DNA from 3 places in the Desulfovibrio sp. SGI.133 genome. Region 3 is predicted to be linked to each of the others. Evidence: riboswitches for the same ligand, from Rfam matches in the RefSeq annotation. Region 3 holds a riboswitch; each other region holds the start of a gene.
What was found. A riboswitch is a leader RNA that binds a small molecule or an ion and turns the genes downstream of it on or off. The one in region 3 is predicted to bind cobalamin.
Positions count from the first base shown of each region.

Region 1: another riboswitch for cobalamin. It lies ahead of ACQRBR_RS04225 (anaerobic ribonucleoside triphosphate reductase); the one in region 3 lies ahead of ACQRBR_RS08055 (FecCD family ABC transporter permease).
Region 2: another riboswitch for cobalamin. It lies ahead of ACQRBR_RS05310 (sirohydrochlorin cobaltochelatase); the one in region 3 lies ahead of ACQRBR_RS08055 (FecCD family ABC transporter permease).

Region 1 covers NZ_JBNPMK010000002.1:325,774-330,724, forward strand. Annotated here, with positions in the region: gene larA (nickel-dependent lactate racemase) at 495-1,796, shown strand; cobalamin riboswitch at 2,154-2,330, shown strand; gene ACQRBR_RS04225 (anaerobic ribonucleoside triphosphate reductase) at 2,527-4,782, shown strand; gene nrdD (anaerobic ribonucleoside-triphosphate reductase) at 4,822-4,951, shown strand, end outside.
Region 2 covers NZ_JBNPMK010000003.1:37,610-42,560, forward strand. Annotated here, with positions in the region: gene ACQRBR_RS05300 (30S ribosomal protein S1) at 1-698, opposite strand, end outside; gene ACQRBR_RS05305 (SAM-dependent methyltransferase) at 1,078-1,950, opposite strand; cobalamin riboswitch at 2,594-2,791, shown strand; gene ACQRBR_RS05310 (sirohydrochlorin cobaltochelatase) at 2,813-3,700, shown strand; gene ACQRBR_RS05315 (phenylacetate--CoA ligase) at 4,222-4,951, opposite strand, start outside.
Region 3 covers NZ_JBNPMK010000005.1:57,993-62,943, reverse strand. Annotated here, with positions in the region: gene ACQRBR_RS08065 (ABC transporter substrate-binding protein) at 1-847, opposite strand, end outside; gene ACQRBR_RS08060 (ABC transporter ATP-binding protein) at 837-1,646, opposite strand; gene ACQRBR_RS08055 (FecCD family ABC transporter permease) at 1,646-2,710, opposite strand; cobalamin riboswitch at 2,842-3,020, opposite strand; gene ACQRBR_RS08050 (polyphenol oxidase family protein) at 3,241-3,987, opposite strand; gene ACQRBR_RS08045 (5-formyltetrahydrofolate cyclo-ligase) at 3,978-4,595, opposite strand; gene ACQRBR_RS08040 (metallophosphoesterase) at 4,667-4,951, shown strand, end outside.

The DNA.
Region 1 (4,951 bases), on a different contig from region 3:
AATACAGACAAGGGCGGGACATCCCGCCCTTTTTTCGTATCATCGCGGATTGTCCGCCGGGCAGGTAAGCTGGGAAAGCCCCGGTATGTCTGAAGGTGGGAGCAGGTCTGGTTTGCCGGGGAAGGCGGGGACGCTTTTTGTAAAAACTGTCCCCGCCTTCCCCCGGGCCCCCATCCACCCCTGAAAAAACTTTTGCTCAGGTCTGTCTGCCGGTCCCCGCCGCTGTCTGGAGAGGGGCAGGCGTGGATGTTGCGGGCTGTGTGGTTCGATCCCGTTTACCAAGGGCGGGAGAGGAGGGGGATCAATGGGCCGGGGCGAAGTCCGGCAGGCGGCACGGAATCAAAGCAGAGTGCTTGGTATGTGATATTTTATAAAATAAAATCGGAGGGTTCCCCGGATTTTTGGCTTGCGGCCCGCGGGCGAGGGGCCTATATTCGCGGACCTCTGCGGAGGTGTTCCGCTGTTTTCTGGCTTTAGAGGGAATGAGGTGCGTCATGTCAGAACATACGCTGCACTATGGTGATATTTCCTGGACCATGCCGGTGGCCGACAAGAACCTGGTGGCCGTGCTGGAGTCCAATCCTGTGTCCTTGCCGGTCATGGAACCGGATCAGGCCGTGCGTGAGGCCCTGCGCCATCCCATCGGTTCGCCTTGCCTGAAGGACATCGTCAACCCCGGCGAGAAGATCTGCCTGCTGGTACCCGATGTGACCCGCTTGTGGCAGTCGCCCGCGGTCTACGTCCACGTGATGGTGGAAGAGCTCAACGCCTGCGGTATCCCCGACAGCGACATCCTCATCGTCACGGCCACGGGCACGCATCGTGCCCACATGGGCGACGAGCAAACCCGCCTGCTGGGCGAGGACATCTGCCGCTGTATCCGCGTCATCGACCACGACTGCCGCGATACGGCCCATCTGGTGCACGTGGGCGATACCAGCCGCGGCACGCCGGTATGGTTCAACAGCTACGCCATGGCCTGTGACAAGATCATCATCACCTGCGGCGTGGTCTACCACTTCCTGGCGGGCTTCGGTGGCGGCGGCAAGATGCTGCTGCCCGGCATCGCCGGTTACGAGACCATCCAGCGCCACCACAAGCAGGCCCTGAACCCCGGTTTCGGCAACGGCACCAACGCCGACGTGCGCAGCGCCAACATGGCGGACACCAACATTTTCCATGCCGACATCTTCGAGGCCGCGGCCATGGCCCGGCCCTGCTTCGGCCTCAATGTGGTGGTCAATGACGATTACCGCATCATCAAGGCCTTTGCCGGTGACTGGGTCCAGTCCCATGCGGCGGCCTGCCGTCTGGTGGACAGCATGGAAGGCGTGACCATCCCCGAGCGTACCCCCCTGGTGGTGGCCAGCGCGGGCGGCTACCCCAAGGACATCAACCTTTACCAGACCATCAAGCTGCTGAGCAACGCCCTGAGCGCCGTGCAGCCTGGCGGGACCATGATCCTGCTTTCCCGCTGCTCCGAAGGCTTCGGCAACCCCGATGTGGAGACGCAGATCTGCGCCTACAGCGACATGCAGGCCCGTGAAAAGGCCCTGCGCGATACCTTCTCCATCGGCAGCTATGTGGGCTTCCTCTTTGCCGAGGCGGCCGAGAAACACAACCTCATCCTGGTGACGGACATGGATGCCGCCCTGTTCGGCAAGACGAAGATGCATGTCTGCCATACCTTGGACGAGGCCCTGGACAAGGCTCGCCATTTCCTGGGACAGGAGCTGGACGTGCGCACCATCATCATGCCGCACGGCGCCTCGACCCTGCCCAAGCTGGCGGTCTAGCGGCCACAGGCCGGCGCGGGCATCTTCGGGTACCCGCGCCGGTTGAACCATGGGTCCCCGCCGGATGCGCGGTCCGTACGCGGGCTGTGTCACCCGGCAGGGATCCTCTATCAGGGGAATCTGTTTCCCGGAGGAGAGCCCTTTTTTATGCAGAAAAGGGGGCTCCGGCAGGGCGGCAAGTTGTGAAAAACGACGCAGGCGGAGTGGTCTGCGGATTCAAAAATCCCGCCAGCCCAGAATTGGCGCGGACTTTGGCAAATTGCCTGTTTTGGCGCAGACTTGTGATTTTTTACAATTATTTCAAAATGTTGTAAAATACTTACAAAAACTCTGTGTTGACACGTGAGGCACCTTTTGCCATCTTGAGCGGGCAGAAGCGCTGCTACGAGCTTCATCGGGAATCCCGTGAGATCCGGGAGCGGACCCGCCGCCGTAAGTCGCAGAACCTGCTCCCCCCGTGTGCCACTGGCAACCGCCGGGAAGGCCGGGAGCAGGGTGACGAGCCGGAAGACCTGCTTCTGCCGCTTGTCCATGGGGACAGCCTCACGGCAACGGGTTTTTGCCGCTGGGAAGGGACGTCATGACACTCTGTCGCCGGGCGTCCGTATCTTTTTTCCACCTTTTTTCATGATTTTTCAGGGCCTGAGACCTCCCCTACAGGGAGGGTCTTTTGTGTTGACCCTAAAACGGGTCAGGAAAACAAATATCTTTGGATCTGGAGCAGGAAAACATGCTTGCGAGCATCATCAAGCGGGACGGGACCGAGGTCGCCTTTGATTCCGTCAAGATTCTCAATGCCATTACCAAGGCCAACAAGGCGTCCGGCGAGGACATGTCCCCCACGGATCTCCTGTTCGTCACCGAAAAGGTCTGCCGCAAGCTCGAAGCCCAAAACCTCCGCCATGTGGAAGAGATCCAGGACGTGGTGGAAGAGACCCTGATCCAGTACGATTACGCCAAGACCGCCAAGGCCTACATCCTGTACCGCGCCGAGCACACCAAGCGCCGCAACGCGGAATCCTACCTGATGGAGATCTACAAGACCCTGACCTACGCGCCTGCCATCGAAGAAGACATCAAGCGCGAGAACGCCAACATCGACGGCGATACGGCCATGGGCACCATGCTCAAGTACGGTTCCGAAGGGGCCAAGTATTTCACCGACAACTACGTCCTGCCCAAGGACGCCTCGGCCGCGCACATCAACGGTGACATCCATATCCATGACAAGGATTTCTACATGCTCACCGAGACCTGTTGCCAGATCGACCTGATCCCGCTGTTCCGCAACGGGTTCTCCACCGGTCACGGCCATCTGCGCGAGCCCAATTCCATCGAGAGCTATTCCGCCCTGGCCTGTATCGCCATCCAGGCCAACCAGAACGAGATGCACGGCGGCCAGAGCGTGCCGCACTTCGATTACGCCATGGCCGGCGGCGTGGCCAAGACCTTCCGCAAGGAATACCGCCACGCCTTCACCGCCTTCGTGCGCATCAGGACCGGCATGGATGCCGCCCAGGCCGAAGAATTCAGCCAGCAGATCCTGCTGCCCGTGATGCCCGCCATCCGCATGGCCGATGTGGACGAACTGGGCAAGCGCATGGAAGGCCTGGTGGCCGAGAACGAGCGCGAGCTGGTGCGTGCCGCCCATGCCTACGCCGCCGAGGAAGCCCTGCGCATCACCGACCGCCGCACCTACCAGGCCATGGAAGCCTTTGTGCACAACCTGAACACCATGAATTCCCGCGCCGGTGCGCAGGTGCCCTTCAGCTCCGTCAACTACGGCACCGACACCTCCGCCGAAGGCCGCATGGTGGTGCGTAACCTGCTGCTGGCCACCCAGGCCGGTCTGGGCAGCGGTGAGACCTCCATCTTCCCGGTGCAGATCTTTAAGGTCAAGGAAGGCGTCAACTACAACGAAGGCGACCCCAACTACGACCTGTTCAAGATGGCCATCAAGACCTCGGCCATGCGCCTGTTCCCCAATTTCAGCTTCCTGGATGCGCCGTTCAACCTGCAGTACTACAAGCCCGGTGACTACAACAGCGAAGTGGCCTACATGGGCTGCCGTACCCGCGTGCTGGGCAACGTGTACGATCCCGACCGCCAGGTGACCTGCGGCCGCGGCAACCTGAGCTTCACGTCCATCAACCTGCCCCGCCTGGGCATCGAGGCCAAGGGCGATCTGGATCGCTTCTTCCAGCTGCTGGACGATCAGATCGACCTGGTGTTCCGCCAACTGCTGCACCGCTTCGACATCCAGTGCTCCAAGAAGGTGCGCAACTATCCCTTCCTGATGGGCAACGGCATCTGGCTGGATTCCGAAAAGCTGGACTGGGACGAGAGCGTGGCCGAAGTGCTCAAGCACGGCACCCTGACCGTGGGCTTCATCGGTCTGGCCGAGACCCTGGTGGCCCTGACCGGCAAGCATCACGGCGAGAGCGAAGAGTCCCAGAAGCTGGGCCTGCGCATCGTGGAACACATGCGCAAGCGCTGCGATGACGAAGCCGCCAAGACGCATCTGAACTTTACCCTGATCGCTACGCCTGCCGAAGGTCTGAGCGGCCGTTTCGTGGCCTTGGACCGCAAGAAGTACGGCGTCATCAAGGGCGTCACGGACCGGGAGTACTACACCAACTCCTTCCACGTGCCCGTGTATTTCCCCATCAAGGCCTTCCGCAAGATCGAGCTGGAAGCGCCCTACCACAGCTTCACCAATGCCGGTCATATCACCTATGTGGAGCTGGACGGCGATACCTGCAAGAACCTGGAAGCCTTTGAGACCATCATCCGTTTCATGCACGACAAGGGCGTGGGCTACGGATCCATCAACCATCCGCTGGACCGCGACCCTGTGTGCGGCTATGTGGGCGTCATCAACGGCCAGTGCCCCCGCTGCGGGCGCAAGGAGGGCGAGGCCGTGAGTCAGGAAACGCTCAAGATGCTGCGCCGCAAGTATCCGCACATGCCCAACTGCTGCCGTTAGTTTCCGTCACTTTTTACCCCAAGAGGAGGAGCCTGGACCATGCTGATGAAATCTGAACTGACCGAGACCAAAGCCGAAGTGAAAATGGTGGGCGAAGGCGTGGCTTTTGAACGCGTGCGCCGCATCACCGGCTATCTGGTGGGGACGCTTGACCGTTTCAACAACGCCA
Region 2 (4,951 bases), on a different contig from region 3:
TCGGTGATGTGCAGCAGGCCGTCCAGACCGCCCAGGTCCACGAACACGCCGTATTCGGTGATGTTCTTGGCCTTGCCGTGCACGATCTGACCTTCTTCCAGGGTGCGCAGCAGATCCTGACGCTTGGAATCACGCTCTTCTTCCAGCAGCACGCGGCGGGAAACGATCACGTTGCTGCGGCGGCGGTTGATCTTCAGCACGCGGAATTCAAATTCCTGGTTGACCAGAGCGTCCATGTCGGGCACGGGACGCAGGTCCACATGCGAGCCAGGCAGAAAAGCTTCAACCCCGCCGATGTCCACGGTGTAGCCGCCCTTGATGCGACGCACGATGTGGCCCTTGATGACCCGGTTGTTTTCCTGCACGTCTTCGAGCTGGTCAAAGACCTGCATGCGCTTGGCCTTCTCAAAGGACAGCGTGATGGTGCCTTCCATTTCGTTCTTGCGAACGACGTAGACATCCACACGGTCGCCCACGCTGACGGTCATGTTGCCGGCGGCGTCACGGAACTCGCTGGCCGGGATCTGGCCTTCGGACTTGAAGTTCACGTCCACCAGAACATTGTCGTCATCCACGCGAACGATCTCGCCCTTGGTGATAGAGCCTTCTTCGAGGTCGCCGAAGTCGGGATTGAGATAGTTTTCAAGGGCGCTTTCGAAACTCATTTCGTTTTCGTGCCCGGTTTCCTTGTCTGCCATGCTTGACATGCCTCCAAACATAATTTGTCCCCTGTGCGGGGGTGAAAGAAAGTAGCAAAAGGAAAGGCAAAGCACAAGGCGAAAATGGCCCGGACACGTGTCAGGGCACGCGGAACGGCCCTTTCCACGCCATGGTCGACGAACGGAACGTTGTGAAAGGACAGGGAAAAGAGCTCCCCATTCCTGACAATGGTTCCTGAAAAGAAAAAGGGAGGTGCGGCACCGCAAGGCAGGGCCTCGCCCCCGGAAGGCCGTGCCGGACTGCCTGCCATGGCTGCATATACCCATCGCCGTCTGCCCCCTGCGATGACCGGAAAACGAAAAGCGGGCACACCGTCCGGCGACGGCATGCCCGCATCATGGCGATGGAAAGGATGGCTTAGTCGGCCAGCTTCACGAAGGTCAGCTCGTGCTTGTTGCAGGAAAGATGCAGCAGACGGCCGCCCGGGATGGCCGCGAAGGCCCGCGCCGTCTCGTGGTCGGTCTGGGCCTGGAACTTGAGCGTGCAGACCACGTTGCGGCAGGCATCGGCCGCCAGCCATTCCTGCACGGTCTCCAGCAGGCGGTCGGGGTAGCATATCATGTCCGAGAACAGCCAGTCCACCTGGCCCACATGGCGCGGCTCAAGGCCGAAGCCGCTGCCCAGACAGTGGTTGACGCCGGGCATGGCCGCCACCTGGGGCGCCAGCTCGGCCTTGTCCACGCTGAACACGCGGCAGCCCAGCCGCCCCAGCACCCAGGTCCAGCCGCCCGGCGCGGCGCCCAGGTCGATGCACAGTTCCCCCGGCGCGGGCGTGCGCCCGGTCAGGGTGAATACTTCCCACAGCTTGAGGTAGGCGCGTCCCGGCGGGTCCTCGCGGTTTTCCACGAACTGCACTTCCCCGTCGGCAAAGGGCGAGGTGGTGCGCGGCGAGGCCAGCATCAGGTCTTTTTCCCACAGGGTGAAGGCCCCCAGCGGCGCGGACGGAGCGGGCGTGCCGAAGTGCAGAGGCCGTGCCGCCACATAGGGCAGCTGCTCCTGCATGAGGCGCAGACGCCGCACATGTCCGCCAAGGGTGGGGATGTGCGCCCGCCAGTTGCGTTGCAGAGCCGAGAGCTGCCGTGCTCCGCTGCCGATGGAAGTGATGGGGATCCAGCGCGGTTCCGTCCAGACGTTCTGGGCCCAGGCCGCGGGCTCCGTGCCCCGGGCCAGCACCAGACGGCCACGCACGGTGATGACGCGGTCCCCCAGCTCTTCCAGCAGGGGCTGCATGTAGTCACGCGCCGCCACCTGCACGCTGAAATCTTCTTTGGGCAGGGCCGAACGGGGCAGGTCGGGCCAGCGACGGGCCAGAATCACCTGTTCCTGCTGCCGGGCCTCGCGCCGCTGTTCCCGGCGCTCCTGCCGCCAGCGAGGCAGGGCATGGGCCTCCCCGGCGGCATGTTCCGGCTGTTCCGCCTTCTTGCCCCGGCCCGTTTTGGCCCGGGCGGGAGCCTGCGCTGCCGGCTCCCCGGAAACACGACGCCCGGAACGGCGGGACGGGCCTTGCCTGTCCGCGCCCTGCTCCGGGCTGGCCTTGCCCCCGCTGCGACGGCGGGGCGCTGAACGTTTTTTCTCTTCCCTGTCGGCTTCCTGCGGGGCCTGCTCCTCATGGAGGGCGCCACGACGGGGCGCGGGAAATGATCGACTGTGCGTACTCATGCGGTCAGCATAGCCCAAAGCCCGGACAAGGCCAAGCGTCCGCCGGCCTCCTTCGGCGCGCGGGGATGGCGCGAGGGCGAAAAAACGGCATGCCCGTCCTCCCCTCGCGGACCTGCGCCGCCCGTGCCGCAACGGCCGGACAAAAGGAGCCTTCCCCCCGCACCTCCCGGACAGTACAGGCTTTTACTTTCCCGCCCGGCTTGACTTTTATGCTCCAAACCGTTTCTGATGGCGCATCCATGCGGGGAATTCCGTGCAAATCGGAAACAGTCGCGCTGCGGTAAGAGGGTACGGAGCTTCTTTGGCGACACGCCACGACAGCCAGCCGTCACGGTGAAGGCGAAGCAAAGGCCCGGAGGCATGCCTCCCCATTCCCTCAAGTCCGAATACCCGCCCCATCCCTAACCTTTCAACGCGTCATTGAGGAGGTTCCATGCGTCACATCCCCACAACATCCCTGCGCTCCACGCTGCTGGCCCTGCTGCTCACCCTCTGCCTGGCCCTGCCTGCCCTGGCGGCCCAGAAGGAAGGCCTGCTGCTGGTGGCCTTCGGCACCAGCGTGCCCGAGGCCCAGCCCGCCCTGACCGCCATCGACAAGGAATTCAAGGCCGCCTTCCCCCACAGTCCCGTGGTCTGGGCCTATACCTCCAGCATCATCCGGGCCAAGCTGGAAAAGAAGGGCGTGCATATCGGTGACGTGGCCGCCGGTCTGGAAGAACTGGCCCGGCAAAAGGTGGACGTGGTGCGCGTCCAGTCCCTGCATGTGGTGGCCGGTGAGGAATTCAGCGAGATGGAGCGTCTGCTCGTCAGCTGGCTGGCCCGCCATCCCGACACGTTCCAGGCCGTCTATCTGGGCCGCCCGCTGCTGGAATCCCGGCAGGATGCCGAAGATGTCTGCCGCGCCGTCCTCGGCGCCACCGAAGGCAAGCGCAAGTCCGGCGAGCTGCTGGCCCTCATGGGCCACGGCCAGAGCCACGGCCGGGGCGACATGATCATCGAAGGCATGCGCGCCGCCCTGGCCGATGCCGACAACCTGGCCGTGCTGGCCACGGTGGAAGGCTCGCGCGGTTTCGACCAGGTGCTTGCCGCCATCAAGACCAGCCGCGCGTCCGTCATCTGGCTCCAGCCCTTCATGGTGGTGGCCGGGGACCATGCCCGCAACGACCTGGCCGGTGACGAGCCCGATTCCTGGGCCTCGCAGATCCGCGCCCTGGGCCTCACCCCCCGCCCCGTACTCACCGGTCTGGGCGAGCTGCCCGGCGTGCGCGCCGTCTTCGTGCGTCACGCCCGCGACAGCCAGGACGATCTGCTGAAGCAGTAAGACAAGATGCCGCCAAGGGGAGACGGGGCCCCTTTTGGAAAAGGGTCCCCCTTCTCCCCCTGGACCCCCTCTTCCCCCCTAAAACTTTTTCTCCGGTCCGGCCGGATGGTCCCCGTCGCTGTCTGAAAGGACAGGCCATCCGGCACAGGACAGGCAGCCCGCAGCCCCGTCAGCCAGACGGTCGCAGAGACGAGAATCATAGACTTCAACTAAAAAAGGACGCCACGCATGGCGTCCTTTTTTATTGGCTTCTTTGGGGTGGCCCAAACTGTGCGACCGTTTGTCCGCGAAGTCCTGGCCGTTTCCTTCCCATAAAAAAGCAATCATCTCTCCCCGGCCCACCTGCCGCCCCTGCTTTCGTGCGACCGGGGGACGGGCGTACGAAGAAAGCCCGCCGTGGTCAGGCGGGCCTTCACTGATCCGAACAAAAGTTTTTGGGAGGGATGGGGGGAGCTTGAGGGGGGAAGGGGCGACCTTTTTTCAAAAAGGGCCCCCTTCCCCTCTCAAAAAACAACCACCGCCTAGCGCAGGTCGGTGACGCGCTTGGACTTGCTGAAGGTACGGGGCAGGCTGGCGTGGTCGGCAAGCTTCACGGCCACGCGGGCCAGCAGGGACTTGTGCAGGCGCTGTTCCAGCGCGGCCACCAGCTGGGCATCGCCGCCGGAGGTGGCGCCCTGGGCGCGTTCCACGGTCAGGGTCATGTGGTCCAGCGAGCGGTCGTCGCGGGTCAGTTCCACATGATATTCGCCGCCCAGCTCGGGGAAGGCGCCGATGACGTCCATGATCTGGCCGGGGTAGATGTTGACGCCGCGGTAGATGATCATGTCGTCGGAGCGGCCGAGGATGCGGTCATGGCGGGGCATGCTGAGGCCGCAGGGGCAGTCGCCGGGCAGCAGGCGGGAAAGGTCGTGGGTGCGGTAGCGCAGCAGGGGCACGGCCTCCTTGCGCAGGCTGGTGACCACCATCTCGCCCACTTCGCCTTCGGGCACGGGCTGCAGGGTCTCGGGATCGAGGATCTCGATGATGAACATGTCGGCCCAGTAGTGCAGGCCGTTGTGCTCGTCGCAGTCGATGGCCGTACCGGGGCCGTACATTTCGGTCATGCCCGCGATGTCATAGCTGCTTTCCAGACCCAGCTTGCTCTCGATGGCCAGACGCATCTTTTCGCTGCGGATTTCCGAACCGCAGATGACCTTGCGCAGCTTGAGCTTGTCGCGGATACCGGCGCGCTCCACTTCTTCGGCCAGCAGC
Region 3 (4,951 bases):
CCAGCAGCACGCGCCCGGAGCGCACGGCACTGAGGCCCCGGTAATGCGGACGATCCGCCGGAGCCTGCGGCGCGGGGTTCATGGGTCCCTGTTGCAGGATGTAGGCTTCCGGGTCCAGGGCCACCAGCATTTCTTCGTTGCAACGCACCAGCTTTTGCGGCGCGTCCAGCACATTGCGGCCACCGGCATGGCGGATGATCTCGTCCACGATGCTGGCGCGTCCGGCAGCCAGCAGGTTGGGATAGCGCACCTCATAGAACACGCGCACAGGCGGCTGGCCCGCATAGCGCTGCTCCAGAACCGCCAGACGCCGCTGCCAGTCCGCCACCAGGGCTTCGGCGCGCGCCTCGCGTCCGGTGAGGCGCCCCAGAGCGCGGGTCACGGCAAAAAGCTGTTCAAAGGACTGCATCTCGTAGACCAGCACCGGGATGCCCACGGCTTCCAGGCCCTCGGTCTGGGTCAGCACTTCCTGCCGTCCGGCCAGTTGCAGCACCACATCTGGCTGCCGGGCCGCCACCAGCTCCGCATTGGGGCGCATGTGCGTACCCACGGCAGGCAGGTCTTGCAAGCCGGGGATGGCCGCATCGGCCGCCGTGCGGGCCACGAGGGTCTCGCGGGCATCCAGCGCCAGCAATATCTCGTTGAACGCGCCGTACAGAGCGATGACCCGCTGTGCGGGCCGTTGCAGGCGCACGGTCACGCCCCGGCTGTCCACCAGCTCCAGTGCCTGGGCAGGCAGTACGGAGCAGCAGAACAGGCAGAGGCACAAGCAGAGCCCCCGCCACAGGCCAGGGCGAAAGCCCAGAGCGGCAACGCGCTGCCATAGACGACAAAGATCAGGCTTCATGCGGCGAGTCCTCCCGGTATTCAGGGCCACGAGGCCGCAGGGGCAGGGCCTGGGGCAGACCGTTGCGGGGATGCGGGACGATATGCAAGTCCACGGCATAGAGAGCGCGCAGGTTCTCCGCCGTGAAGCAGCGGCGCACCGGGCCGTCGAACAATACGCGGCCCTCGCGCAGACCCAGCAGACGGGTGGCATACTGGGCCGCCAGATTGCAGTCATGCATCACCAGCAGCAGCGCGGCACCTGCCCGACGACGGCGCTCCAGCAGGTCGAAAAGTTCCAGCATCCGGGCCAAGTCCAGACCGGCGGCCAGCTCGTCCAGCAGCAGCACGGGGCTTTGCTGGGCCAGCGTCCGGGCCAGGGCCACACGCTGCAATTCACCGCCGGAAAGCTCGCTTACCTGCCGCCCGGCCAGCGGCAAGGCACCGGTCTCCTCCAGGGCCTCGTGGGCGATACGCCGGTCTTCGGCGCTGTAGCTGCCCCACCAGCCCAGCCAGGGATAGCGGCCCAGCAGGACCATCTGCAGGGCTGTCATGCCCTGCGGCGCGGCACTGCGCTGGGAAAGTACGGCCACCCGGCGGGCCCGCTCCCGGGGGGAAAGACGGCGGATGTCCGCGCCTTGTACCTGCACCATGCCCGCCGTCGGCATCAGACTGCCCGCCAGCACCCGCAGCAGTGTGGTCTTGCCGCTGCCGTTGGGCCCCAGCAGAGCCACGGCCTCACCGGGATGGAGGTCGATGTCCACGCCGTGCAATATCTCGTCCGTGCCGTAGGCCGCCCGGATGCCCTTTGCCCGCAGCATCAGCGCCTCCGCACCAGAAAAGCGAAAAAGGGGCCGCCCAGCAGGGCCGTCACCACACCCACGGGCAACTCCTGCCCGCCGGAAAGCACACAGCGGGCCAGCACGTCCGCCCAGACCAGCAAGATACCGCCGCCCAGGAACGCGCCGTACAGCAAGGGCCCGTGCGCGCCGCCCAGCAGCATGCGCAGGACATGCGGCACCACCAGGCCCACGAAGCCGATGACCCCGGCCACGGCCACGCAACCGGCCGTCATGCAGCTGGCACCGGCCAGCAGCCAAAAACGGGTGCGGCCCACGGCAAGGCCCAGATGCGCGGCCTGTTCATCGCCCAAGGCCAGCATGTCCAGCTTGCGCCAGCCCGGCAGCACCACCAGCAGCCCCGGCAGCAAGGTGGCCAGCAGGAGCGGCACGCTGTCCCAGCCACGGCCCTGCAGGCTGCCCATGATCCAGAAAACTATGCTGGTGACGGATTCTTCATTGAGGGCTTTGACCAGGGCCACCACAGCGCCCAGAAAGGCCGCCACGGCGATACCGGCCAGGATGACGGTCTCGCGCCTAAAGCTCCCCTGCCCGCTGCCCAGCCAGAGCGCGCCGCCCAAGGCCAGCAGAGAGCCCAGCAGGGCCGACAGGGACACTGTGGCTGCTGCGGAAAGACCCACGGCAAGGCCTCCGGCCCAGATGCCCAGGGTACCGCCCAGTGCGATGGCCATGCTGGCGCCGCAGGCAGCTCCGGCGGAAATGCCCAGAGTGAAGGGGTCCGCCAGCGGATTGCGCAGCACGCCCTGCAGGGCCACACCGGCCACGGCCAGCGCACCGCCACACAGCAGGCCCAGCAGTACGCGAGCCAGACGGATCTGTCCCACCACCAGCTGCACGCTGCCGTCCGCGGGGGGGCACAGACCCACCACGGCCCCCAGCGCCTGCCAGACATCGGCCACAGCCACAGGCACGGGCCCGGGCAGGCAGGCCAGCGGCAACGAAGCGCACCAGAGGACGGCCAGCAACACGCAGCACCAGCGGCGCGCGCTCCGGGTATCCTTGGCAATGGGGCTGTTCTCCGGCATGGTCCGTCCTGTCATGGCCATCAGTGGCCGGGCACACTGGCCCGGAAACAAAAAAAGCCCCTTCCACCACTGGAAGAGGCCCGTATTCCCTTGCTCCCCTCGGCAAGACCCGTGCCGATACCGGTCGCGGCCGTCGGCCACGGTCCACGGCAGGTATTCCGGCTCGGCCCCCGGCTTCCGGCCTTCCCGTTGCCAGTGGCACATGAAGGAAGCTGGTATGCGGGCCTTACGGCGGCGGGTCCGCTCCCGATTCTCACGGGATTCCCTTTTGACGCCGGCAGGTTCCGGCGACCATGGACGCGCTACTCTAGGCAGGGAGCTGCGGCTTGTCAACGTATGGCGAAAAGGGGGAGGTGCGGCAGACAAGTCACGGCAGGGGCTGCCTCCCCGTAGCCAGCTATGTTCCATCCTTACAGACAAAAGCGCGTTGGAAAGGGGATGGGGGGAGCTTGAGGGGGGAAGGGGAAGACCTTGTGCGCGAGCCAAGGTTTCCTCCTTCCCCCCTCATCACAAGCAAGCTCTCCGGCCTGCTAGTCCAGACGCCAGATGACGCTGGCCTGACGGCCGGAAGCCTTCACGCAGCGGTACGAGAAGAACTGACGGTTGCAGCTGGCCGTGCACAGGTCGATGCCGTAGATATTGCGCGGCAGCAGCCCGGCCTGCTCCAGCTGCCAGCGTGTCAGGCCCCACAGGTCCATGGTGCGGCTTTGGGCATCGAACCAGGGGCGGAACTCGTCGCCCCACTCGCTCTCGAAATTGATGAACTCCGCCCGGGCCGGGCCCAGGCTCGGGCCGCGCACGGCCAGAAGCTCACGCGGTTCCACGCCGTAATGCTCGCAGAAGCGGCGCACCCCGGAACCGGGGAAGTCACAACGGTTGCCGCGCCAGCCCGCATGGATGCCGGCCACGAAACGGCCGCTCTTGTGGGCCAGCAGGATGGGCTGGCAATCGGCGGTCTTGATGGCCAGTCCCAGCCCCGCCTGACTGGTGGCCATGCCGTCGGCATCGCAACGAGGCACGGCGTCGGGCTCCACGGCCTCGGGCTCGAAGATCATGGCATCGCCATGCACCTGATTGAGTTCGGCCATGCGCCGGAGGCCCAGGGCCGCCCGCAGTTCGCGACGGTTGCCGATGACGCTCTGCCGGTCATCAGCCGTGGCGAGGGAGATGTTGCCACCGGCGTAGGGGCCATCTCCGGCCTCCTGCCAGCGGGTCTGGAAGGCGCAGCGCACATTGTCCACGCCGGGGAACACAAAGGGGATGAAACTTACAGGCATACGAGTCCTTCTTCAGTACACAGGCAGTCCACGGGCCGATCCCAGTCCTGGGAAGGCAGCGCGTCCACCACCTGGAAAGCATAGCACAGGCCCACCAGCAGGGGCCGCCGACCGCTGCCCCGGGCGCCGAACGCCGCCAGGAAACGGTCATAGTAGCCGCCGCCGAAGCCCAGGCGGTTGCCCATGCGGTCAAAGGCCACACCGGGCAGGATGAGCACGTCGGGACAGAAATCGGGATGGGCCAGCACAGGGGGCGCCATGCCCAGCAGACCGGCATGGGGCTCCAGCATCTTGTAGGGCCCGGCGGCCATATCGCCCACCCGGGAACAGGGCACGAAGTCCATGAGCCCGCGTTCCAAGCGCACCCGGGGCAGGTAGACCCGCACACGGCGCTGCCAGGCATCGGCCAGCAGGTAGCCGGTATGCACTTCTTCCGGCAGGGCCACGTACAGGGCCACGCGGGCGGCCTGCTGCCAGACGTCCCAGTCCAGCAGGGCCTGCTGGGCCGCCCGGGCCCGCTGCCGTGCCAGGTCGGGGTCCTGACCGCGCCGCAGCCCACGCATGCGGGCGCGCAATTCCTTCTTCTGCTCATCGGGGGAAAGGGACATGGAGGTCTTTCCATCCTTGCTAAAATGTGCCATAGTTCGCGGAGTGACTTTATAACAAAGGAAACACCGCCATGCCAAGCGTCAACGAACAGGATCATCTCTGGATTGCCGTTGGGGACATTCACGACGAGCCCGGGCTGTTTGCCCGTATCCCCGAGCTGGCGCAGGCAGACGGCATCATCGTCACCGGCGACCTGACCATCACAGGCGGCGTCAAGCAAGCCGAAATGGTCATGGACGTTCTGCGGGCGCACAATCCCCGCATCTGGGCCCAGATCGGCAACATGGACCGGCCCGAAGTGGACGAATGGCTGAGCGGCCTAGGCTGCAACCTGCACACGCAGGTGCACGAGCTC